DNA from 4 places in the Kitasatospora sp. NPDC057542 genome. Region 4 is predicted to be linked to each of the others. Evidence: riboswitches for the same ligand, from Rfam matches in the RefSeq annotation. Region 4 holds a riboswitch; each other region holds the start of a gene.
What was found. A riboswitch is a leader RNA that binds a small molecule or an ion and turns the genes downstream of it on or off. The one in region 4 is predicted to bind cobalamin.
Positions count from the first base shown of each region.

Region 1: it holds a riboswitch for cobalamin, as region 4 does, so the genes downstream of both, ACFU7Y_RS32435 (HoxN/HupN/NixA family nickel/cobalt transporter) here and metE (5-methyltetrahydropteroyltriglutamate--homocysteine S-methyltransferase) in region 4, are expected to answer to the same signal.
Region 2: it holds a riboswitch for cobalamin, as region 4 does, so the genes downstream of both, ACFU7Y_RS34900 (prenyltransferase/squalene oxidase repeat-containing protein) here and metE (5-methyltetrahydropteroyltriglutamate--homocysteine S-methyltransferase) in region 4, are expected to answer to the same signal.
Region 3: it holds a riboswitch for cobalamin, as region 4 does, so the genes downstream of both, ACFU7Y_RS13255 (cobalamin biosynthesis protein) here and metE (5-methyltetrahydropteroyltriglutamate--homocysteine S-methyltransferase) in region 4, are expected to answer to the same signal.

Region 1 is NZ_JBHVFE010000354.1:3,328-9,008, reverse strand. Features, by position in the region: gene ACFU7Y_RS32445 (XRE family transcriptional regulator) at 1-54, opposite strand, end outside; gene ACFU7Y_RS32440 (EamA family transporter) at 205-1,059, shown strand; gene ACFU7Y_RS32435 (HoxN/HupN/NixA family nickel/cobalt transporter) at 1,061-2,176, opposite strand; cobalamin riboswitch at 2,207-2,420, opposite strand; gene ACFU7Y_RS32430 (metalloregulator ArsR/SmtB family transcription factor) at 2,502-2,885, shown strand; gene ACFU7Y_RS32425 (hypothetical protein) at 2,954-4,627, shown strand; gene ACFU7Y_RS32420 (AAA family ATPase) at 4,624-5,681, opposite strand, start outside.
Region 2 is NZ_JBHVFE010000417.1:2,356-8,036, reverse strand. Features, by position in the region: gene ACFU7Y_RS34905 (hypothetical protein) at 56-1,468, opposite strand; cobalamin riboswitch at 1,601-1,677, opposite strand; cobalamin riboswitch at 1,755-1,899, shown strand; gene ACFU7Y_RS34900 (prenyltransferase/squalene oxidase repeat-containing protein) at 2,004-4,793, shown strand; gene ACFU7Y_RS34895 (hypothetical protein) at 4,790-5,681, shown strand, end outside.
Region 3 is NZ_JBHVFE010000080.1:8,243-13,923, reverse strand. Features, by position in the region: gene ACFU7Y_RS13260 (S9 family peptidase) at 1-977, opposite strand, end outside; cobalamin riboswitch at 1,502-1,635, shown strand; gene ACFU7Y_RS13255 (cobalamin biosynthesis protein) at 1,743-2,735, shown strand; gene ACFU7Y_RS13250 (cobyric acid synthase) at 2,732-4,270, shown strand; gene ACFU7Y_RS13245 (putative cobaltochelatase) at 4,353-5,681, shown strand, end outside.
Region 4 is NZ_JBHVFE010000209.1:731-6,411, forward strand. Features, by position in the region: partial or broken gene ACFU7Y_RS24510 (ATP-binding cassette domain-containing protein) at 1-8, shown strand, start outside; gene ACFU7Y_RS24515 (ECF transporter S component) at 5-853, shown strand; gene ACFU7Y_RS24520 (hypothetical protein) at 871-1,188, shown strand; cobalamin riboswitch at 1,270-1,492, shown strand; gene metE (5-methyltetrahydropteroyltriglutamate--homocysteine S-methyltransferase) at 1,655-3,967, shown strand; partial or broken gene ACFU7Y_RS24530 (helix-turn-helix domain-containing protein) at 4,065-4,379, shown strand; partial or broken gene ACFU7Y_RS24535 (citrate/2-methylcitrate synthase) at 4,381-5,037, opposite strand; gene prpB (methylisocitrate lyase) at 5,068-5,681, opposite strand, start outside.

The DNA.
Region 1 (5,681 bases), on a different contig from region 4:
CAGCCGCTTGAGGTTGTGGGCGAGCGCCCGGGAGACGAGGTCGGGGTCCGGCACGCGGGAGTCCTCCGGTGTCCACTGGCTGGAACAGTACAAAATATTCTTCGGAAAGTTCAGTTCATTGCACTACGCTGCCGTCTCGGCAACGAGTCCATCCGACTGTACTTCGGAGTGCATTGTGCTGTCCTCGATCTGCGGAGCCTCGCGGTGACCGCCCTGCTCGCCCTCGCCGCCGGCCTGCTCTGGGGCGTCGCCGACTTCGGCGGCGGCGCGCTCGCCCGACGACTGCCCGCACTCACCGTGGTGGTTGCCTCCCAGGCGATGGCCGCCGCGGTGCTGCTCGCCGCCGTCCTGGCCACCGGTGGCTGGACCGACGCCACCCCGGCACTGTGGTGGGCGGTCGCCGCCGGGGTGATCGGCCCGTTCGCGGTGCTCGCCTTCTACCGCGCCCTCGCCCTCGGCCCGATGGGCGTGATCTCCCCGCTCACCACCATCAGCGTCGCGGTGCCGGTGGGCGTCGGCCTCGCCCCGGGCGACCGGCCCGGCCTCGGCCAGGTCGCCGGGATCGCGGTCGCGATGGTCGGCGTGGTGCTGGCCGCCGGCCCCGAGCGCGGCGGGCCGCGTGCGGCCCGCAAGGCGCTGCTGCTCACCGTCGCCGCCGCCTTCGGCTTCGGCACCGTGATGGCCCTGATCGCCCACGCCTCCACCGGTGGCGGCCTGCTGCTGGTGCTGTGCGTCCAGCGGGTCTGCAACGTGGCCGTCGGTGGCGCCGTCCTGCTGGCCGGGCTGCGCCGCTCCGGCGGGACGGCCGAACTGCTGCCCGGCGTACGGACGCAACTGCCCGCACTCACCGCGACCGGGCTCGCCGACGTCGCCGCCAACGGGGTCTACGCGATGGCCTCGCACCGCGGCTCGGCCGCCGTGGCCGCCGTTCTCTCCTCGCTCTACCCGGTCGTCACCGCACTGATGGCGCGCGGGGTGTTCAAGGAGCGGCTGCGCCCGGTCCAGGCGGTCGGCGCCGGGCTCGCCGTCGCGGGCACGCTGCTGCTCGCGGCCACCTGAGTCACGAGTTCCCGGGCGTCCAGCGCTGCTCGACCCGGGCCAGCTTCCAGTACCCGATCGCGATCGCCCAGACCACCACGAACAGCCCGGCGATGGCGTAGCCGACGTTGTCCAGCGAGATGTCCGCGATGAACCCGGTGACCGGGTCGGTCAGACCGAGCTTCTCGTGCAGCACCCCGACCAGCTCGATGGTGCCGATGATGAAGGCCACCGCGATCGACAGACCGGTGATGGTCAGGTTGTAGTACACCTTCCGGACCGGATTGGCGAAGGCCCACTGGTACGCGAAGTTCATGAACGTCCCGTCCAGGGTGTCGAACAGGCTCATCCCGGCGGCGAACAGCAGCGGCAGGCAGGCGATCGCGTACCAGGGCAGGCCGGAGGCCGCACCCGAGCCGGCCATCACCATCAGGGTGACCTCGGTCGCGGTGTCGAAGCCCAGGCCCAGCACCATGCCCACCGGGAACATCTGCCCGGGCCGGGTGATCGAACGGGTCGCCCGGTTCAGCACCCGGGCCATGAAGCCGCGCGAGTCGAGGTGCGCCTCCAGCTCCTTCTCGTCGAACCGCCCGGCCCGCATCGCCCGGAACACCTTGAGGATGCCGAGCAGCGCCGCCAGGTTGAGTGCGCCGATCAGGTAGAGGAACGCGCCGGAGGCCGTCGTACCGACCATCCCGAGCCACTTGTGGGTGGTCGACTCGTCGTCCATCAGCGTGTTCGCCAACTGCGCGCCGCCCGCCACCAGGGCGGCCATCAGCACCACCATCGAGGAGTGTCCGAGGGCGAACCAGAAGCCCACCGAGACCGGCCGCTTGCCGTCCGCCATCAGCTTGCGGGTGGTGTTGTCGATCACCGCGATGTGGTCGGCGTCGAAGGCGTGCCGCATGCCGAGGGTGTACGCGGTGATACCCAGGCCCACCCCGAAGACCTGGGTGCCGACCGCGTACTTCTCGGGTGCGACCAGGAAGATCAGCGTCCCGAAGGCCACCACGTGCATGGCCAGGATCACCACCATCAACCCGGCCGTACGGACGGTGTCCTCGCGCCGCCATCTGAAGGTGGGCAGGACGGAAGGGGCCGCCTTCGCCCCGGCGGCAACGGTTTCGGGCAGGGTCATCTGCGGATCACGCTCCAGCACCTCGTGGAAAACCTCGTGAGATGCCGTGGCCGGTCTCCTGGCTTACGGGACGCCCGTACCCGCCTTCCCAGGCGCGCGAGGCGCCCAGTGGCTCCGTGGGTACGGACGACGTTCCTCCGCAGGCGGAGGAACGACCCGATCACAGTGGCGAGGGCCGCTCCGGGCTGGGACCCCTGAGGGTCCGTCACCGGTCTTCCCGAGCACCACGGCGGGCTACACCGTAGGGGCCGGGCCCGACCCGTGCAAGGCTGCGCACCTGCGCAGGTGTCCAGGATCACAGCGGAGCGCCTGCAAGAATGTCCGCATGCATCTCGTACCGGCCGACCGCGCGGGCCACCGCACCATCGACGGGCACCGGGTCTGCGAGGCCATCGCCGCGATCGGCGACCCCGCGCACGTCCGGTCCTGGGCCGAGCGGTTCTCCCTGCTCGCCGACCCCGGGCGGCTCGCCCTGCTGCTCGCCCTCCACCGGGCCGGCCCGCTCGCCGTCACCGACCTCGCGGTCGCCACCGGTATGCGCGACCCCGCCGTCTCCCAGGCCCTGCGGCTGCTCCGCACGGCAGGCGTGGTCACCGGCGACCGGGACGGACGAGTGGTGCGCTACCGGCTCGTGGACGAGGCCATGCGCCCCCTCCTGGACGAGTGCGCCGCCGCCGAGCACCACGAACCCAGCGCGGCCGCGGGCTGACTCCTTCCCGCGCCGGCCCGGGAAGGGTGCGGCGCGCCGGAGGCGGCCCCTGCCAGTACGATCATGGTGTGCCGTCCCACCCCCACGCCTGGCCCGCCGACCGCTGGAACACCGACCCGGTCAAGGCCCGCGTGCTGGCGGTCGCCCGCACCCTCACCTCCGCCACCCGGGTCCTGGACGTCCTCTCCCTGCTGAGCCCGCACGGCATCGACCTCTACTTCACCGTCAACCCCGGTTCCGCCTTCGCCGACCGCGCCCTGGACGAGTACCTCCACGGCCTGCCCGGCTTCACCGTGCTGGACTGGGAGGACGCCGTCCGTCGCCACTTCGACCTGGCCGTCGCCTGCGCCGTCCACTCCTCCATGCACCGTCTGGACGCCCGCCTCGTCGTCCTCCCGCACGGCGCCGGCTACAACCGCCTGGTCACCGAGTCCACCGGCGACACGATCAGCGCCGCCGGCCTGTCCCGCAACGAACTCACCCACCACGGACGGGTGTTCGTGGACGTCCTCGGCCTCTCCCACCCCGAACAGCTGGACCGGCTGCGGGTCTCCTGCCCCGAGGCGCTCGACGTCGCCAAGGTGGTCGGCGACCCGTGCTTCGACCGGATGCTCGGTAGCCGGCGCTCCCGTGACGGCTACCGCGCCGCGCTCGGCGCCACCGGCGGCCGACGGCTCGTCGTCGTCAGCTCCACCTGGAGCGAGCACTCGTTATTCGGCCGCCGTCCCGACCTGCCCCAGCGGCTGGTCCGCCAACTGCCCGCCGACGAGTACACGGTGGCCGTCGTCCTGCACCCCAACGTGTGGAGCCGCCACGACCCCGCGGCGCTGCTCGACGACGCCCGCCGGATGGGCCTGCGCCTGATCCCGCCCCACCAGGGCTGGCAGGCCGCACTCGTCGCCGCCGACTGCGTGATCGGCGACCACGGCTCGGTCACCGTCTACGGCGCCGCCCTGGACCACCGCACCATGCTCGTCGCCACCGGCGCCGCCGAACTCGACCCGCGCTCCCCCAGCTACGCCTTCGGCCAGGCCGCACCCGTCCTCGACCCGGACGGGGACCTCGCCGCCCAACTCGAACTGGTCCTGGCCCGGGACCCGGCCGATCTGAGCGACATCACCGGCCGATCGCTCGCCCACCGCGGCGAGTCCGCCCGGCTGCTGCGCCCGCTGCTCTACTCCTTCCTGGAGGGACTGGACGAACCCCGGGACGAACCGGCCCTTCTGCCCTACCCCAGGCCCGTTCCATGCCCCGCGGCCACCGAGGGGCCCACCGCGTACGACGTCAAGGGCACGAGCGGGGGCACGGACGTCAGCCTCCGGCGCTACCCCTTCGACCCGAACGACCACACCCCGCGCGGCTTCCACGCCCTGACCGACGAACACCCGGGCGACGCCCTGCGCTACACCGCCGAGGTCCTCGCCCGCACCGCGGTGCACGCCGAACGCCCCGCCACCCGCTGGCTCGCCGACACCATCGCCGAACTCCCCGGCCTCGCCGTCGCGGTGGCCGCCCTCGGCCCGGCCCGCCACCTGCTCCGGCTGCGCACCGGCCTGCTGCTGGAGGCCCGCGCCGAACCGGACTGGGGCTGCCCCGACCCCGGCATCGACCCGCTGCTGCTCGGCTCCGCCGTGGCCTGCTGGCTCGCCGACGGCGGCGACCCGGCCGGCCTGCCCGAGCACGGGCTCACCGTCCGCACCGGCCGGCACCACACCCGGGTGTCCTTCCGGACGGGGCCCTAACCCGCCAGTTGCCGCAGCCGCTCGCGGCTGCGCTCGGCCAGCCCCGCGTCGTCCAGCTCCTCGGCGAGGGCGAGGAGCAGGGTGTGCGCCTGCGCCTCCTTCGCGTACTGGCTCCGCCTCTCGGCCTGCCGGGCACAGTCCTGCGCGTGAGCGACGGCGAGATCCAGCTGCCCGAGCGCCCGGTGGGCCCGGGCGCGGACCAGCGGCAGCTTCATCAGCATGTCGTCGTCCCCGGTGGCCACGGCCCGCCCGGTGGCCCCGGTCAGCACGGTCAGCGCCTCCTCGGCGCGCCCGTCGGCGATCAGCGCCTGCGCCAGGTTGTAGCTCTGGACGATCTCGCCGTGGTCGTCGCCCCGGTTCTCCGCCAGGGCCAGCGTGAACCGCTCCACCGCGTCGCCCGGGCGGCCGTCGGCCAGGCAGAGCAGGCCGTCGGTCTCGTAGAGCACCCCGACCACCTGACGGTCGGTCACCAGCGGCACCTGCTCCGTGGCGAGCGCCAACTGCTCGGCGGCGAGCCGGTACTCCTTGCGCTCGTAATGGGCGCGGGCGAGCTGGTTGCGCATCCGGACCACGGCGTCCGGCCGGTTGTCCCACTGGGCCGACTCGATGCCGAGCCGGTGGGTCGCGATCCAGTCCTGGTAGAGCTTCCGGCCGTGGTAGAGCAGCCAGAGCGACTCGCAGAGCCGCCACACCTCGCCGTGCCACCCCTGCGCGGCCGCCTCCTCCACCACCGCACGGAAGTTGGCGCGTTCGGCGTACAGCCACTCCAGGGCCGCGGTCCCGGAGGGGAAGCCGGGCAGGTCGTCACCGCTCCGGTCCTGCAGACGGAGCCGCTTCCCGGCCAGCGCGCGGTCGGCGACCGACGCCCGGCCCCGGTAGTACGCGACCACACCGGCGAGGAGTTCCCCGCGGTCGGACAGCTCCCGCGTCCGACCGTAGGCGTGCAGCCGCACCACGTCGTGGGCCCGGAAGCGGTTCTCGCGGTCGTCGTCGTCCACCACCTCGTCCAGCAGGTGGACGCCACGCAGCTCCTTGATCGCCCGCTCGGCCCGCT
Region 2 (5,681 bases), on a different contig from region 4:
TCGTGGATCGTTCCCGCCGGAGCGAGGGGTCGGCGCCCCCTCCGGCGTCGTGCGGTCAGCTGCCGTAGCGCAGCGAGACGGTGTCGCCGAGGTGGACGGTGGTGGCCCGGGTGGCGGCGGTGGCGGTGGCACCGTCCAGGCTGACCTTCCAAGTGGAGGAGCCGCCGTTGGCCGTGCCGTTGAGCGCGGTGATGGTGCCGCCGCCGGTGGACGGGGTGACGGAGGTGACGCAGCCGCTCGGGGTGGCGGTGCCCGCCGGGTCGAGGACGTCGCCGAGGGTCGTGGTGGTGCCGGTGGGGGTGAGGGTGACGGCGCAGACCCTGAGCGCGCTGGTGCCGTCGTCGACGACCAGGGAGAGGCGGGCGGCCGTGCCGGCGGTGAAGTCGGTGGTGGCGGCCCAGGTGGGCTCGCCCGCGGTGGTCGGGGTGGGCGGGGTGGCGGTGAACCCGGCGCCGGCGACGGCGCGCAGGCCGTCGACGGAGGCGTAGGGCGACGGGCTGGTGTCGGTGGGCAGGTACTTGAAGCCGCCGCCGGGCTTGAACTGCTGGGCGATGAGGAAGTCGACCGGAGTCTTGCCGGTGCCGCTGGTGAAGTCGGCGCCCTGGGGGTTGATGCCGCAGGCGTTGAGGCCGGACACGGCCCAGCCGTTGGAGTCGGTGTTGACCCCGAACATGGCGTTGAAGGCGCCGGAGGCGGCGAGCTTGCCCTTGAGGAAGTTCTTGGCGGCGACGATCGCCGGGTCGGTGTTGGGCACGCCGCCTGCGCACAGGGAGGCCATGGCAGCGCCGGTCATGTCGATGTCGCTGCCCTGGGCGAGCGCCGTCGGGTCGCCCGCGGCCTTGCTGTAGTTCCAGCCGCCGTCGTTGTGCTGGTTGGCGCGCACCGCCGTGACGGAGGCGTCGATGAGCTTCTGCGGGGAGCGCTGGGCGCCGGCCTGGGTCTTGGCGCCGGCTAGGGCGAGCAGGCCGAAGACGGTGCCGTTGAAGTTGGCGGACGGCCCGTAGTAGCCGGGCTCGGCGCTCTGCCAGTAGGCGGTGAGGTCGGCAAGGAGATTGCGGCCGGGGCCGACGCGGGCGGGGTCGATGCCCGCGGCGTAGGCGTTGAGGATGCCGCGCTCGTAGTCCGTGGCCACGGGCGAGGCGCTGGGCCGGCCGGGGGCGGCGAGCTGGTTGCGGTACACCAGGCGGGCGTTCTTGGTGGTGTCCCCGCCGGGAGTGACGTCGGCGGCGGCCGTTCCAGCGGCGGCGAGCGCGCTGAAGGCCCACTCGTTGGAGAGCCCGCCGCCGGTGACGTAGCTGCCGTCGGCGGCCTGGAGAGACTTCAGGTACGTGACGCCGGTGCTCCTGGAGGTGGCTATCTGGGCCGGGGTGGCGGTCGCGTGGGCGGGGACGGCAGAGAGCAACAGGGCACCGGCCGCCAGCGCGACGGTGGTCGCCGAGGCAGCACGGGATGGGGTGAGGAGGGGCACGGGACAGGCTCCTTGGGGTGGCGGGCGCCGACCCTGCCCCGGAATTCCTGCGTCCACTCGGGGCGCGCGACTGCCGGAGCGGTCGCCGCCCGGATCGCGTGGGCCGGCTTTCGCCGTGGTGCACGGCCGGGCGGGCATTCGGGCTCGGGACGGCACGACCACCGCCCCACACCGCTGCGCGTCAGCCCCGGATTCGCACCGGGTTCCCCCACTCGGCCACAGCGGACGCTATCGCACGTCCCGTCGTCCGACGAGGTGATGTGAACGATCTGACGCCCCGTTGACTCCTCATCGGCCGCCATGGTCTGATGAACCGATTTTTTGCCCTCGGCATTCAGGGGAAGCCGGTCCAACTCCGGCGCTGACCCGCAACCGTGGACCCACCTGAGGGTGGGTGAGCCGGAATGCCTGGACCGGGGGTCTGTTCACAGAGCACTTGCGTCGTCGCGGACTACGACGCAGTCTTGGCGGCCCCCTTCCCGGGGTGCCGTGGGCTGCGCCGTTGCCTCCCGTGTCGACCGACCAGGGAGTCGCCGTGAGGGTCAGCAGCAATCGCACACGTCACAGAAACCGGGACCTCGCCTCCCTGGTGATCGCCGGAACCGTCGCGGTCGCCGCCTGCGGCACGGTCCTGCTCGGACACCCCGGAACCGCGGCAGCCGACCCGATCGAGCAGTGCACGGCAACGACGGGCGCGATCGTCGCCGTCGACTTCAGCCACTGGGGCGGCGGTGTCGTCCGGGGCTGCGACGCCCACCCCACGACGGGCATGAACCTGCTGCACAATGCCGGTTTCACCACGACCGGAACCGGACACGACGGACCCGCCTTCATCTGCCGGCTCGGGACAGGGACCTTCAACGGCGGCGTCCAGTACCCGACACCGGCCGAGGAGCCGTGCGTCAACACACCGCAGGCCACCGCGTACTGGTCGTACTGGATCGCCGAGCCCGGCCAACAGACCTGGTCCTACAGCCGGTTCGGGGCCGGCACGCAGAAGCCCAAGCCCGGCGAGGTGGAGGCCTGGGTCTACGGCGGCACGGACATCGGCGGCACCAGCGGGGCGCCGAGCTTCACTCCGGACTCCGTCCGCACCAAGAACGGCGGCCCCTCGCCCTCTGTGTCCCCTTCCGCGACCCCGAGCCCGACCGGATCGCCGTCCGCCACGGGTGATCCGGCGGCCGCCGCGGCCTGGCTGGCCGGTCAACTCGTCGGCGGCGATCACATGGAGAACTGGGCCGCCCCTGGGCCGGACTACCCCCGGACCGCCCTCACCGCCATCGCGCTCGCTGCCGCCGGGACGCAGGACCCGGCGCTGCGAAAGGTCATCGGCTTCCTCGCGGACCACACCGACGCGTTCCTGTACCCCGACGGTCCGACCGACAGGCCCGACACGAGGGCTGCCGCCCTGCTGGCCCTCGTCGCCGAGAGTACGGGTCGCGACCCCCGTGCCTTCGGCGGCCGGGACCTGGTTGCCGTGCTCACCGAGCACGTGTGCACCGTAGCTGGGGAGAACGGCAAGTGCACCGCTGCCGGGGACTTCCTCGGTGCGGCCTCGCCCTGGGTCCAGTCCCTCGGCGTCATCGCCCTCCAGCGCGCCGGCGTCGCACCGCCCGCCCCGGCGCTCGCCCGCTTCACGGCGCTCCAGTGCGCCGACGGCGGCATGGCCGGATCGATGATCGTCGCCGGTGACCACTGCGAATCCGACCCGCTCACCACCGGCCTCGCGGTCCTCGCCCTGCGCACGGCCCCCGGGTACGAAGCAGCCGCCAAGAAGGCCGCCGACCAGCTCGCGGCGAGCCAGCAGCCCGACGGCTCCCTTTTGCCGTATGTCGGCGCCCCCGGCGACACCACCAGCACCGCAAGCGCCGCCCAGGCGTTCAAGGCCACCGGCCAGGGCTCTCGCCGGGCCGCCGCCACCGCCTGGCTCGCCGCCCGCCAGGGCAAGGACGGCGGCTTCGGCCCGGACGCGTCGACCACTGATCCGGACACCGCCGCCACCGAGCAGGCCATCCTGGTCCTGACCGGCACCGATCTCACCAGCGTCCGGCACGATCCGGCCGGTGCCACGACCACGCCGACCCCGCCTGCGGGGAGGAAGCCCGACGCGGCCAAGGGGAGTGCCTACCTCACCGACCCGTCCCGTCTGATCGACGGTCACTACTACGAGGGGTTCCCGGCCTTCGCCGACTTCGGCCTGACCATCGACGGGGCCTACGCCCTCGCCGCGACCGGAACCGACGACGCCGCGCTGCGCAGGATCGTCGACTTCCTGGATCAGCAGGGCAAGGACGCCAGCGAGCGCACCGTCAACGACTGGACCGCGATCGGCACCGAGTACGCCGGCGGCGGGTCCATCGGCAAGGAGGCGCTGCTCGCCGAGGTGGTCGGCCGCAACCCGCGGGCCTTCGGCGGCCGCGACCTGATCGCCGCCCTCGCCGCGATGGTGTGCACCAGGGCCGACGCGAACACCGGCTGCGACGCCCCGGGCAACTACACCTACGCCACCTCGGTCTTCTCCCAGTCGCTCGCCGTCATGGCCCAGCTCCGGGCCGGGGACGCGACCGACGCTGCCCCCGCGATCGCCTACCTGAAGAGCCTCCAGCACCCGGACGGCTCCTGGCCGAGCCTGATCCCCGCCACCGGCGACTCCGACGTGGACAGTACGGCCATGGCCGTCATGGCCCTCGCCCTCGTCCCCGGGGACGAGGCCGCCCAGGCGGTCGACAAGGGGCTCGGCTGGCTCGCCGCGCGGCAGCTGCCCGACGGTGGCTTCCCCGGTGCGGCCGGCGACTCCACCAACTCGGCCGCGCTGGCCGTCCAGGGCATGACGCTGCGCCAGGCCACCTACGGTGGACAGATCGCCAAGGCGCTCGACTTCCTCGCGGGCCAGCAGAACGGTGACGGCGGGTTCAACGTCGCCTCCGGCGGGCAGCAGGGTTCGGACGTCCGGGCCTCGACGCAGGTCCTGGGCGGTGCCACCGGGATCTCCTTCGGCACGCTCTCCCGCAACCTTGGCGGAACGCCGACGCCGACGCCGACCCCGACGGGTACTCCCATCGGGACACCGACCGGTACGCCCTCCGGCACCCCGACGGGCTCGCCCACCACGACCGCGCCGATCCCGGTCACCGACACCCCCTCGTCCGGCGGTGGCGCTGCGTCCGGCGGCGTGCCGGGGCAGACCGGTTCAGGCAATCTGGCCAGCACCGGAAGCCAGGCACTGGCGCTGACGGCGGGCGCCGGTGCGCTGACCGCGCTCGGCGCCGCGGCCGTCCTCGTCGCCCGTCGCCGCATCGCGGCCACCCCGGGGCGGCACCGGTGAGCCGGGGACTCGGTGAACGGCTCGCCCGGCTGTCCGGGGCGGCGGCGCTGACCTCCGCGCTCGCGTTCGGCGGCGTCGCCGTGGGCGCGGCCCCGGCCGCTGCGGCGCCGTTGCCGATGGACCAGTGCACGACCACCTCCGGGGTCGTACTCGCCGTGGACTTCAGCACGTGGGGCGGACCGCTGCTGCGCTCCTGTGGCACCACGCCCACCACCGGGTACACCCTGCTGAACCAGGGGGGCTGGAAGACCACCGGCACCGGCCACGACGGCCCGGCCTTCATCTGCCGGATCGGCTACAGCGGTTTCCAGGGCGGCAAGCAGTTCCCGACCCCGGACCAGGAGAAGTGCGTCCTGACGCCCCCGGCCACCGCGTACTGGTCGTACTGGCACGCCGATCCGGGCCAGAACGAGTGGTCCTACAGCCAGCTCGGCGCGATGCTTTACCAGCCGAAGCCCGGCAGCGTCGACCTGTGGATCTTCGGCGGCACCAACATCGAGGGCACCGAGGGGCGTCCGACGTTCTCGCCGGACAGCGTTCGGGCGCACAATTCCAGCACCGGTGGGCAGCCGGCCGACCCGGGCCAGGGCGCCGCGGGCGGCTCCGGTGGCTCGGGCGGCTCCACGGGGGCGACCGGTACGAGCGGTGGTGGTGGCTCCGGCACCGGTTCGGGCGGCAGCACCGGCAGCACCGGCGGCTCCGGCACTACCGGTGGCACCGGGCGTGCCCCGGCTCCCGCCAAACCCCCGGCCGGCGGAGCCCGTCCGCCCGCGCCCGTCACGCCCCCGGGGAACGGCACGGCCGGTACCCCCGAGGACGGCGTCACCCCGCCGGGCGCCCCCGAGCCGACGCCGGTACCCGCCACACCGATTCCGGTCGAGCCGCCCA
Region 3 (5,681 bases), on a different contig from region 4:
TTCTCCGCGCTGCCGAAGGGGGCTATCCGGTCCTCGGGGCTGTGCAGCAGGAGGGTGGGCACGCGCAGGTCGGTGCCCTCGGCGATACGGCCGAAGTCGGCGAGGTCGACGCCGGTGCGGCCCTGGGCGGCGAGGGCACCGAGTTCGGCGGCGACACCCTGGAAGCCGGCCCGGGCGGCGTCCCGGCGGGCGGAGGCCGGGAGGTCGAGCACGGGCGAGTCGAGGATCAGTCCGCGGATGGCGTGCGACCAGGCGGAGCGGGCCGCCGTCCGGAGGACCATGGTCGCCCCGAGGGACCAGCCGTAGAGGATCACCGCGCCCGCACCGCTGTCGAACGCCAGCCCTACCGCCGACTCGACGTCTCGCCACTCGGTCTCGCCGAAGTGGCTGAGCCCGTCGGGGGAGGCGGGGGCGCCCTGGTCGCCGCGGTAGGTGACGGCGAGGGCGGGCAGGCCGAGCCGGTCGAGGACGGGGAGCACCGGGAGGGTCTGCCGGCGGTCGGCTTCGGGGCCGTGCACCAGGATCACCCAGGTGCCGCGTTTGCCGTCGAGCTGCCAGGCGGGCAGCGCGCCGAGTTCGCCCTCGACGACGGTGTCGGCGAAGGCGAGGCCGAGCGCCTCGGTGGGGTCGCCGAGGTGGACCCGGGGAGTGAGGCGGACCTCGGTGCCGGCGGTGAGGGTGCCCCGGTCGGCGCGGACCAGGCGGCGGGTGACGCCCCGTTCGTCACTGTGCAGGATCTCCTCGACGACCGCGTGCCCGCCGTCCGCCCACTCGACCGCCCAGCGGCCGGGGCGCAGGCTCTCGGGGCCGCGGGTGAAGGTGACCCGGCCGGGGGCGAGACTGTGGACCAGGAGCGGACCGGACTCCTGGACGGCGGTCGCCGGACGGACCATTCGCTCGGAGGCCCGACGGCCGATCAACAGCACGGCGGCCCCGACCGCTGCGGCCGCCACGACGGCGGCGGTTCCCCATCGCATTTCGCTCCCCGCTCTGTTGGTCACGGACCGGACGGTGTTCGAGCACCAGTCCACCGGCGCCCCGCCCGCCCGGCCACCGGGCTAGGCCGTCCGGGTGACCTCGGCGGCGACCCGACGGTGCCGAGGAGAGGCCGGAAGCGGGCGGTGGAGGAGTCGACGGTGGGGCGACGGGGGCCGCTGCGGAGCGTGCCACCGAAAGGCAGGCGTGGCGTGCGATGCGGCCCCGGCCGCCGAACCCACGAAGCGGCCCGGGGCCTGTCTCTCGGATTCCGTCGGATCGGACCGCGGCGTCGGGGTGCGTGCATCGCCAGGCGGACGTGGGGGTACCTCCCGGCCAACGGCTGGGGCGCGTCGCGGGCCCGGCAAGGATCCGGGGGACGGGCCCCGTCCCCGGGCCGGTGCCGCACCGGGCGATCCCACGGGGTGTCAGTCAGCGGCGCCCGCGTGTGACCAACCCCTCCGTGACCTCGGTTGACTCCCGGTTCGGGCCCGTGATGGGATCCTGGGGCCAAACGGAGGCATGGAGAGGAAGCCGGTGGAAGTCCGGCGCGGTCCCGCCACTGTCACCGGGGAGCACGCTCGGAACATCGCCACGGCGGGCCGTCGACGGCCGCTGGAAGGCTCCGGGGGTGCGTTCGACCCGGAAGCCAGGAGACTCTCGCCCCCGTCACGTCGATCCAGGGCGCGGACCCTGAGTGAGGACACGCACGCGATGCAGGCTGCCCCGCCCCGCCGGACTCCGAGCTGCCTTCCGCCGTGCCACCGATGACCCCGCCCGCACCTTCTCCTTCTCCGCGCCCGCTGACCCGCGCCGCCGCGTTCGCGCTCGGCGCCGTCGCGGGCTACGCCGCCGACGCCCGCTTCGCCGACCCCCGCCGGGGCCACCCGGTCGCCGTCTTCGGCAGCGCCGCGACCCGGCTGGAGCGGCGGCTGTGGCGCGACGACCGCGGCGCCGGGGCCGGGTACACGGCGCTGTGCGTGGGCGCGGTGGCGGCGGGCGCGCTCGCCCTGGACCGTACGGTGGGCCGACGCCCGCTGGGCCGGGCGGCGCTGGCGGCGGCCGCGACCTGGACGGTGCTCGGCGGCACCTCGCTGACCCGGGAGGCGCGCACCATCGGCCGCTCGCTGACCGCGGGCGACCTCGCGGCCGCCCGGGAGCGGCTGCCGCACCTGTGCGGGCGGGATCCGAGCGCGCTGGACGGGCAGCAGATCGCCCGGGCGGTGGTCGAGTCGGTGGCCGAGAACACCGCCGACGCCGTGGTGAACGCGCTGACCTGGGGCGCCCTGGCCGGCACCCCCGGACTGCTGGCCTTCCGCGCCGTGAACACCCTGGACGCCATGGTGGGCCACCGCTCGCCGCGCCACGCCCGGTTCGGCTGGGCCTCGGCCCGGCTGGACGACCTGGCGGGCTGGCCGGGCGCCCGGCTGACGGCGCTGCTGACGGTGGCCGCCGCACCCGAGCCCCGGACGGCCTGGCGGGTCTGGCGGCGCGACGGCTCCGCGCACCCGAGCCCGAACGCGGGCCAGGCGGAGGCGGCGTTCGCCGGCGCGGTCGGCGTACGGCTGGGCGGGACGCTGCGGTACGGCGAGCGGATCGAGCACCGGCCGGTCCTGGGAGCGGAGCTGCGGCCGGTGACGGTGGACGACATCGAGCGGGCCTGCGCGCTCTCCCGGCGGGTGGGCGCACTGGCGCTGGGTACGACGGTCGCGGGGCACGTCCTGCTGCGGGCGTTCCTGGGGAAGAGGGGATGGGCATGACGAACGCGCTGCTGGTCGCGGGGACGACCTCGGACGCGGGCAAGAGCGTGGTGACGGCCGGGATCTGCCGCTGGCTCGCCCGCCAGGGCGTGCGGGTCGCGCCGTTCAAGGCGCAGAACATGTCGCTCAACTCCTTCGTCACCGCCGACGGCGCCGAGATCGGCCGCGCCCAGGCGATGCAGGCGCAGGCCGCCCGGGTGGAGCCGGAGGCGGCGATGAACCCGGTGCTGCTCAAACCCGGCGCGGACGGCCGCAGCCAGGTGGTGCTGCTCGGCCGGCCGGTGGCCGAGGTGGGCGCGCTGGACTACCGCGAGCGCAAGCCCGTCCTGCTGGAGCGCGCCCTGGAGTGCCTGGCCGACCTGCGCCGCCGCTACGACGTGGTGGTCTGCGAGGGCGCGGGCTCGCCCGCCGAGATCAACCTGCGCGACCGCGACATCGCCAACATGGGCCTGGCCACGGCCGCCGCCCTGCCGGTGGTGGTGGTCGGGGACATCGACCGCGGCGGAGTCTTCGCGGCGATGTACGGGACGCTGGCGCTGCTGTCGGCGGAGGACCAGCGGCACGTGGCGGGCTGGTTCGTCAACAAGTTCCGCGGCGACGCGCGACTGCTGGCACCCGGGCTGGAGATGCTGCACGAGCTGACCGGCCGTCCGGTGCTGGGCACACTGCCGATGCTGCCCGGGCTCTGGCTGGACGCCGAGGACTCGCTGGACCTGTCCACGGTGGTGGACCGGGCGGACGGGCCCGGGCCGCTCGGCGCGGACGTGCTGCGGGTGGCCGTGGTGCGCTTCCCGCGGCTGTCCAACTTCACCGACGTGGACGCGCTCGCGCAGGAGCCGGGCGTGCTGGTGCGCTGGGCGACCAGGCCGGAGGAACTGGCCGACGCCGACCTGGTGGTGCTGCCCGGCACCCGGGCCACCGTCGCGGACCTCGCCTGGCTGCGCGAGCGCGGCCTGGAGCCGGCCCTGAAGGCGCGGGCGGCGGCCGGGCTGCCGGTCCTCGGGGTCTGCGGCGGCTACCAGATGCTGGCGCACTCGATCGTGGACGAGGTCGAGTCCAAGTCGGGTGCCGTCGAGGGCCTCGGCCTGTTGCCGACCCACGTGCGGTTCGGCATCGAGAAGGTGCTGGCACGGCCGGTCGGCGAGGCGTACGGGCAGCGGGTGGAGGGTTACGAGATCCACCACGGGGTGGTGGCGGTCGAAGGCGGCGACACGTTCGTCTCCGACGGCCACGGGCGGAGTCTGGACGGCTGCCGGGTGGGCTCGGTCTGGGGCACGACCTGGCACGGCGTGCTGGAGAACGACGGGTTCCGCCGCGAACTCCTGCGCGAGGTCGCCGGGTTGTCCGGCCGGGCGTTCGTCCCGGCGCCGGACACCTCCTTCGCCGCGGCGCGCGAGGCCCGGCTGGACCGGCTGGGCGACCTGATCGAGGAGCACGCGGACACCGACGCGCTGTGGAAGCTGATCGAGGGCGGAGTGCCGGCGGCCGGATCGCTGCCGTTCGTCCCGCCCGGGGCCCCTGGGAGTGACGCATGAACCGGGTACGGCAGCAGAGCCGGACGGGACCGCAGGGCCAGGCAGGGCCGCAGAACCGGGCACGACAGGAGTGGGGTACGGCATGAGTGACGTCCGCTATCCGTTCACCGCGATCGTCGGCATGGCCGACCTGCGGCTGGGACTGCTGCTGAACGCGGTCTCCCCGGCCGTGGGCGGCGTGCTGGTGCGCGGCGAGAAGGGCACCGCGAAGTCGACCATGGTGCGCGCGCTGGCCGGCCTGCTGCCGGCCATCGCCGCCGTGGACGGCTGCCGCTTCGCCTGCGACCCGGCCGCGCCCGACCCGCAGTGCCCGGACGGGCCGCACGTCTCCCCGCCCTCCTCCGAACGGCCTTCCCAGCTGGTCGAGTTGCCGGTCGGCGTGGCCGAGGACCGGATCGTCGGCTCGCTCGACCTGGAGCGGGCGCTGGCCGAGGGCGTCAAGGCGTACGAGCCCGGGCTGCTCGCCAGGGCACACCGCGGCGTGCTCTACATCGACGAGGTGAACCTGCTCCAGGACCACGTGGTGGACCTGCTGCTGGACGCCGCCGCGATGGGCCGCTCCTACGTCGAGCGGGAGGGCGTGTCGGTGCGGCACGCGGCCCGGTTCCTGCTCGTCGGCACGATGAACCCGGAGGAGGGCGAGCTGCGGCCGCAGCTGCTCGACCGGTTCGGCCTGACCGTCGAGATCGCCGCCACCCGGGACCCGGCCGAGCGCGCCGAGGTGGTCCGCCGCCGCCTCGCGTACGACGCGGACCCGGCCGGCTTCGCCGCACGATTCGCCGAGGAGGAGCGGGCGCTCGCCGAACACATCACCACGGCCCGGGAGTTGCTGCCCAAGGTCGAGCTGACCGATGTGGCGCTGCGTCAGATCACCGCTGTGTGCGCCGCGTTCGAGGTGGACGGGCTGCGCGCGGACATCGTGATGGCCCGCACGGCGGTCGCACTGGCCGCCTGGGACGGGCGCACCGAGGTGCTGGAGGAGGACGTCCGCAAGGCCGCCCGGCTGGCGCTGCCGCACCGGCGCCGCCGCAACCCCTTCGACGCGCCGGGGCTGGACGAGGAGCAGCTGGACCGGACGCTGGAGGAGCACGCCCGGCAGGAGGACCCGGAGCCCGAGGGCGACGGACCCGGCCCGGACGGCGACGGCGGTCCGGAGGACGGCCCGGACGGGGGCCCGGAGGACGGCGGTCCGGACGGGCGCGGCCCCGACGGTGGTGGTCCCGACAGCGGTGGTCCCGACGGCGGTGGTCCCGACGGCGGTGGCGCGCCCGAACCGTCCGACGGCGGCCCCGAGGTGTCCACCGGCGAGAGCGCCGGGGAGCCCGCCCAGCCGCCCGTACCGGCCCAGCATCCCTCCCCCGCGCGGGAGTCGGCGCCGGTCGCGGCCGGGGACCCGTACCGGACCCGGCTG
Region 4 (5,681 bases):
CCCGATGACCGCCGTCCGGATCCCCGGCCGGGCCCGCGTCGTCGTCGCCCTGGCCGCCTTCATCGGCCTGGTCGCCTTCACCTGGCCGTTCGTCGTCGCCCCCGGAAAGTTCGGCTCCAACTACGCCCCGCCGCTGATCTTCGGAGCGCTGCTCGTCCTGGTACTCGCCGTCGTCATCGCCGAGATCTCGGCCGGCGGCATCGACGCCAAGGCCCTCGCCATGCTCGGCGTGCTTTCGGCCGTCAACGCCGGACTCCGGCCCCTCGGCGCCGGGACCGCCGGAGTGGAGACGGTCTTCTTCACCCTCGTCCTGGCGGGCCGCGTCTTCGGCCCCGGCTTCGGCTTCACCCTCGGCTGCACCTCGCTGTTCGCCTCAGCCCTGCTCACCGGCGGAGTCGGCCCCTGGATGCCTTACCAGATGTTCGGCTGCGCCTTCGTCGGCATGCTCGCCGGGCTGCTGCCGAAGGCCCGGCGGGGCTGGGAAGTGCCGATGCTGGCCGTGTACGGGGCCTTCTCCGGCTACCTTTTCGGCTTCCTGCTGAACCTGTCCTTCTGGCCGTTCTCGACCGACCCGAACAGCTCCATCGCCTACCTCCCCGGCCTGCCCTTCACCGAGCAGTGGCATCGCTACCTGCTCTTCGACCTCGCCACTTCGCTCGGCTGGGACACCGGCCGAGCCGTCACCACCCTGACCGCCGTGCTCGTCGTCGGGCCGGCCGTCCTGACCGTCTTCCGCCGAGCGGCCCGCCGCGCCAACTTCGAGCCCACAGTGCATTTCGAGGCCCATCACGGTCCGGATGTCACGCTGGGGCCGCAAACCGTCGCTCAGCCCACGGGGCAGGCGCACTCCTGAACCGAAAGGTCACCATCGTGCCCAAGCCTGCGAAGCACCGGACGATGACGCTGAACGGGGTCGACGTCGTCGTCCTGACCCCGGAACAGCACGCCGGACTGGAATCCGCACGCCGCCAGCTGGGCGGGGCGCAGGCGCAGGTCGCCGGGATGAAGCTCGACCTCCGCCGGGGACGGCAGCTGTTGGGTGAAGCCCAACGGGTGCTGGCGAGCATTCCCGCCGACCAGATCGAGCGACTGGAGGGTCAGTTGGGCCCGGGTCGCGGCGTGCCCCAACTGATCGCGGACATTCGCGCTGCCCTGCCACGCACGCCGGGCACCTCGCCGCGAACCTGACCGTCGGCCCGCGGGCCGCGATGGGGTCTCATCATGCGGACATGTTCCACGATCTCCGCGTCAGTCCCAACTGTTTGCGCATAAGCTGATCAGGCAGCCGGTTCGCCCTGTCCGCCAGGCAGGCGCGTCGTAAGAGGGAACCCGGTGGGAATCCGGGACTGCCCCGCAGCGGTGAGTGGGAACAACCGCCGTCATATGCACTGGGCCCGGGAGGGTCTGGGAAGCGACGGCCAGTAGGTGTCCGCCTTTCATGGGGTGGGCGTGCCCGCGAGTCCGAAGACCTGCCACTGCCCGTACGCAGACGACCTGCGTGCGGCTATCCGGTGACCTCGTGGGCGGGTCGGCGACCATACCAGGCAGATCAGGCCCGTACGTTCCGTGACGGCCGCCGCCCGGTTCGTCATCCCTTCGCGCCCTCGCCCCGTCCCCGGGTACTTGAGGAGACAGACTCGCGAAGGAGAGTCCCTTGACTACGAAGTCCGCAGCCGCGGCAATCGCGACCGTGTACGGCTACCCCCGCCAGGGCCGGGGTCGGGAGCTCAAGAAGGCCGTCGAGGGGTACTGGAAGGGCACGGTCACCGCCGACGCCCTGCTGGCCACCGCCGCCGACCTGCGCCGCGGGAACTGGCAGCAGCTCGCCGACTCCGGCATCGAGGAGGTCCCGACCGGGGACTTCTCGCTCTACGACCACGTGCTGGACACCACCGTCGCCGTCGGCGCGATCCCGCCCAGGCACCGGGAGGCAGTCGAAGTCGACGCGCTGGACGGCTACTTCGCCATGGCGCGCGGCACCCAGGACGTCGCACCGCTGGAGATGACCAAGTGGTTCGACACCAACTACCACTACCTCGTCCCGGAGCTGGGCCCGGACTCCGCCTTCGCCGCGAACCCGGCCAAGGCCGTCGGCGAGCTCAAGGAGGCCCTCGCGCTTGGCCATGACGCCAGGCCGGTGCTGGTCGGGCCGGTGACCTACCTGCTGCTGGCGAAGCCGGCGCCCGGGGTGGCCGCCGAATTCCAGCCGATCACCCTCCTGGACCGGCTGCTGCCGGTCTACGCGCAGCTGCTCGCGGCGCTGAAGGACGCGGGGGCCGAGTGGGTGCAGTTGGACGAGCCCGCGCTGGTCCAGGACCGCACCCCGGCCGAGCTGAACGCCGCCGCCCGCGCCTACCGCGAGCTGGGCGCCCTCACCGACCGGCCCAAGCTGCTGGTCGCCAGCTACTTCGACCAGCTCGGCGAGGCGCTGGCGGTGCTGGCGAAGGCTCCGGTCGAAGGCTTGGCGCTGGACTTCACCGGCCCGGCCGCCGCCAACCTGGACGACCTCGCCGCGGTGGGCGGGCTGCCCGGCAAACGGCTGGTCGCCGGAGTGATCGACGGCCGCAACATCTGGATCAACGACGTGGAGAAGTCGCTCTCCACCCTGGCCACCCTGCTCGGACTCGCCGACCGGGTCGACGTCGCGCCCTCCTGCTCTCTGCTGCACGTGCCGATCGACGCAACCCTCGAACGCGACATCGACCCGCAGATCGCCCGCTGGCTCGCGTTCGCCAAGCAGAAGGCCGCCGAGGCGGCGCTGCTCGCCCGCGGTCTGCACGAGGGCACCGGCGCGATCACCGCCGAACTCGCCGCCAACCGTGCCGACCTCGCCTCCCGCGCCACCTCCCCGATCACCCACGACCCCGCCGTCCGTGCCCGCACCGCCGCCGTCACCGCCGACGACACCCGCCGCGCCCAGGCCTACCCGGAGCGGGCCGAGGCCCAGCGCGCCCGGCTCGGCCTGCCGCTGCTGCCGACCACCACCATCGGATCCTTCCCACAGACCACCGAACTGCGCCTCTCCCGCGCCGATCTGACGGCCGGGCGGATCGATGACGCCGCCTACCGGGAGCGGATGGAGGCCGAGATCCGCGAGGTCATCGCGTACCAGGAGAAGGCCGGACTGGACGTCCTGGTGCACGGCGAGCCCGAGCGCAACGACATGGTCCAGTACTTCGCCGAGCAGCTCACCGGCTACCTCGCCACCCGGCACGGCTGGGTGCAGTCCTACGGCAGCCGGTACGTGCGCCCGCCGGTCCTCGCCGGGGACATCTCCCGGCCGCACCCGATGACCGTCGACTGGTTCCGCTACGCCCAGGGCCTGACCGGCCGGCCGGTCAAGGGCATGCTCACCGGTCCGGTCACCATGCTCGCCTGGTCCTTCGTCCGCGACGACCAGCCGCTCGGCGACACCGCCCGCCAGGTCGCCCTCGCCCTGCGCGACGAGGTCACCGACCTGGAGGCGGCGGGCGCGGCGGTCGTCCAGGTCGACGAGCCGGCCCTGCGCGAGACCCTGCCGCTGCGGGCCGCCGACCGCCCGGCGTACCTGGCGTGGGCCACCGAGGCGTTCCGGCTGGCCACTTCGGGGGTGCGGGCCGACACCCAGATCCACACCCACATGTGCTACGCCGAGTTCGGCGCGATCATGACGGCGATCGACGAACTCGACGCGGACGTCATCTCCCTGGAGGCCACCCGCTCCCACATGGAGGTGGCCGACGAACTCGCCGAGGCGGGCTACCCGCGCGAGGTCGGCCCCGGTGTGTGGGACATCCACTCGCCGCGGGTGCCGAGCACCGAGGAGGCCGTGGAACTGCTGCGCGCCGGCCTGGATGCGATCCCGGCCGAGCGGCTCTGGGTCAACCCCGACTGCGGCCTGAAGACCCGCGGCTGGCCGGAGACCCGTGCCGCTCTGGAGAGCCTGGTCGGCGCCGCACGTCTGCTGCGCGAGGAACTGGCCGGCTGACGCACCGACGCGAGACCGAACGGGCGGGTGCAGACCGTGTGCTGCACCCGCCCCGGTGGCGCGCCCCGTCGAGGAGAGAAGAGGGGTGCGTCGCACCATGGCACGTCCCGCCGGGCGCAAGATCTTCGCCCACGCCAAGCTGCGCCGGCTGCGCCGAGAGCACGGCATGAACCAGGTCGAACTGGCCCACGTGCTCGGCATTTCGACCAGCTACCTCAACCAGATCGAGCACAGCCAGCGCCCGCTCACCGCCGCCGTGCTGCTGCGGATCGCCGAGGTGTTCGGCGTGGACCCGGAGTTCTTCTCCGAGGCCGACGAAGAGCGCCTCGCCACCGACCTGCGCGCCGCGCTTGCGGACGAGGCGTCCGGTGCCCCCGTCGCGGCGGACGACATCGCGGAGGTGAGCCGGGACTGAGCGCGCCGATCGCCGCGGTGACGGCGCTGTAGAGGTCGGAGAGGGCGGAGGTGACGACCCGGGCGGTGAACGTCGAGGCGTTGAAGCTGTGTTCGGCGTACAGCACGAGTGAGATCTCGAAGCAGCGCACGACCTCGGGGGCGGGCACCGCGCCGAAGCACATGTGGAAGAAGTTCTCCGCGTACCCGAGGTCCGGGTCCGGCGGGATCGGGGCCAGGCCGCGTCGGCGGCGCTGGTCGGCGGCGACGACGGTGGGCAGTTTGGCCAGCAGGGTGAGGGACTTGGCGAGGTTGGGGGCCGGGCGGCCGTCGTCCTCGGCCGGGTCCTCGGCGCCGAAGAAGCTGACGGCGGTGCGCAGCACGTCCATCGGGTGGCAGGTCTCGGGTAGCCGGGCGAGCAGTTCGGCGGTGGTGCGGTCGAGCGGGCGCAGGGCGCGCTCGCGGGCCCGGAACTCGCGCAGCTGGGCGTCGTCGGGCAGTTCGCCGTGCCACAGCAGGTACACGACCTCCTCGAAGGAGCGGTGGGCGGCGAGGTCCTGGACGGGGTAGCCACGGTAGGTCAGGGAGTTGGTCTCCTCGATGACGGTGGAGATCTCCGTGGTGTCGACGACGACACCGGCGAGGCCGCGATGGACCTCAGGTGCGGTGGTGGGCATGGGTCGGTGCCTCCGGTACGTGGTGGCCGGTCAGGTGCCGGGCGGGAGGGTGAAGTCGAAGACGGCCGAGTCGAAGGCCGAGTACTCCTGGTAGCCGAGGAGTTCGTAGAGCCGGGAGCGGGTCTGCATGCGCGGCAGCAGGGAGGCCTGGGTGCCCTCGGCGGCGATGGTGTGCAGCCCGTCCTCGATCGCGCCCATGGCGAGCCGCAGCAGTGTGACCGGGTAGAGGGCGATGTTGTAGCCGAGGCTCTCCAGGGTGCGGGTGTCCAGCAGCGGGGTCTTGCCGAACTCGGTGAGGTTCGCGAGCAGCGGCACGTCCACCGCCTCGCGGAAGGCCTCGTATTCGGAGATGTCGGCGAGGGCTTCCGGGAAGACGGCATCGGCTCCGGCGTCGACGTAGGCCTTCGCCCGGTCGATCGCCGCATCGAGTCCTTCGACGGAGCGGGCGTCGGTGCGGGCCATCAGCAGGAAGTCGGGGTCGCGACGGGCGTCCACGGCGCCCCTGATCCGACGGACCATCTCCTCGCGGGGCACGACCGCCTTGCCGTCGAGGTGGCCGCAGCGCTTGGGGTTGACCTGGTCCTCCAGATGGAGACCGGCGAGGCCCGCGTCCTCCATCAGCTGGACGGTGCGGGCGGCGTTCA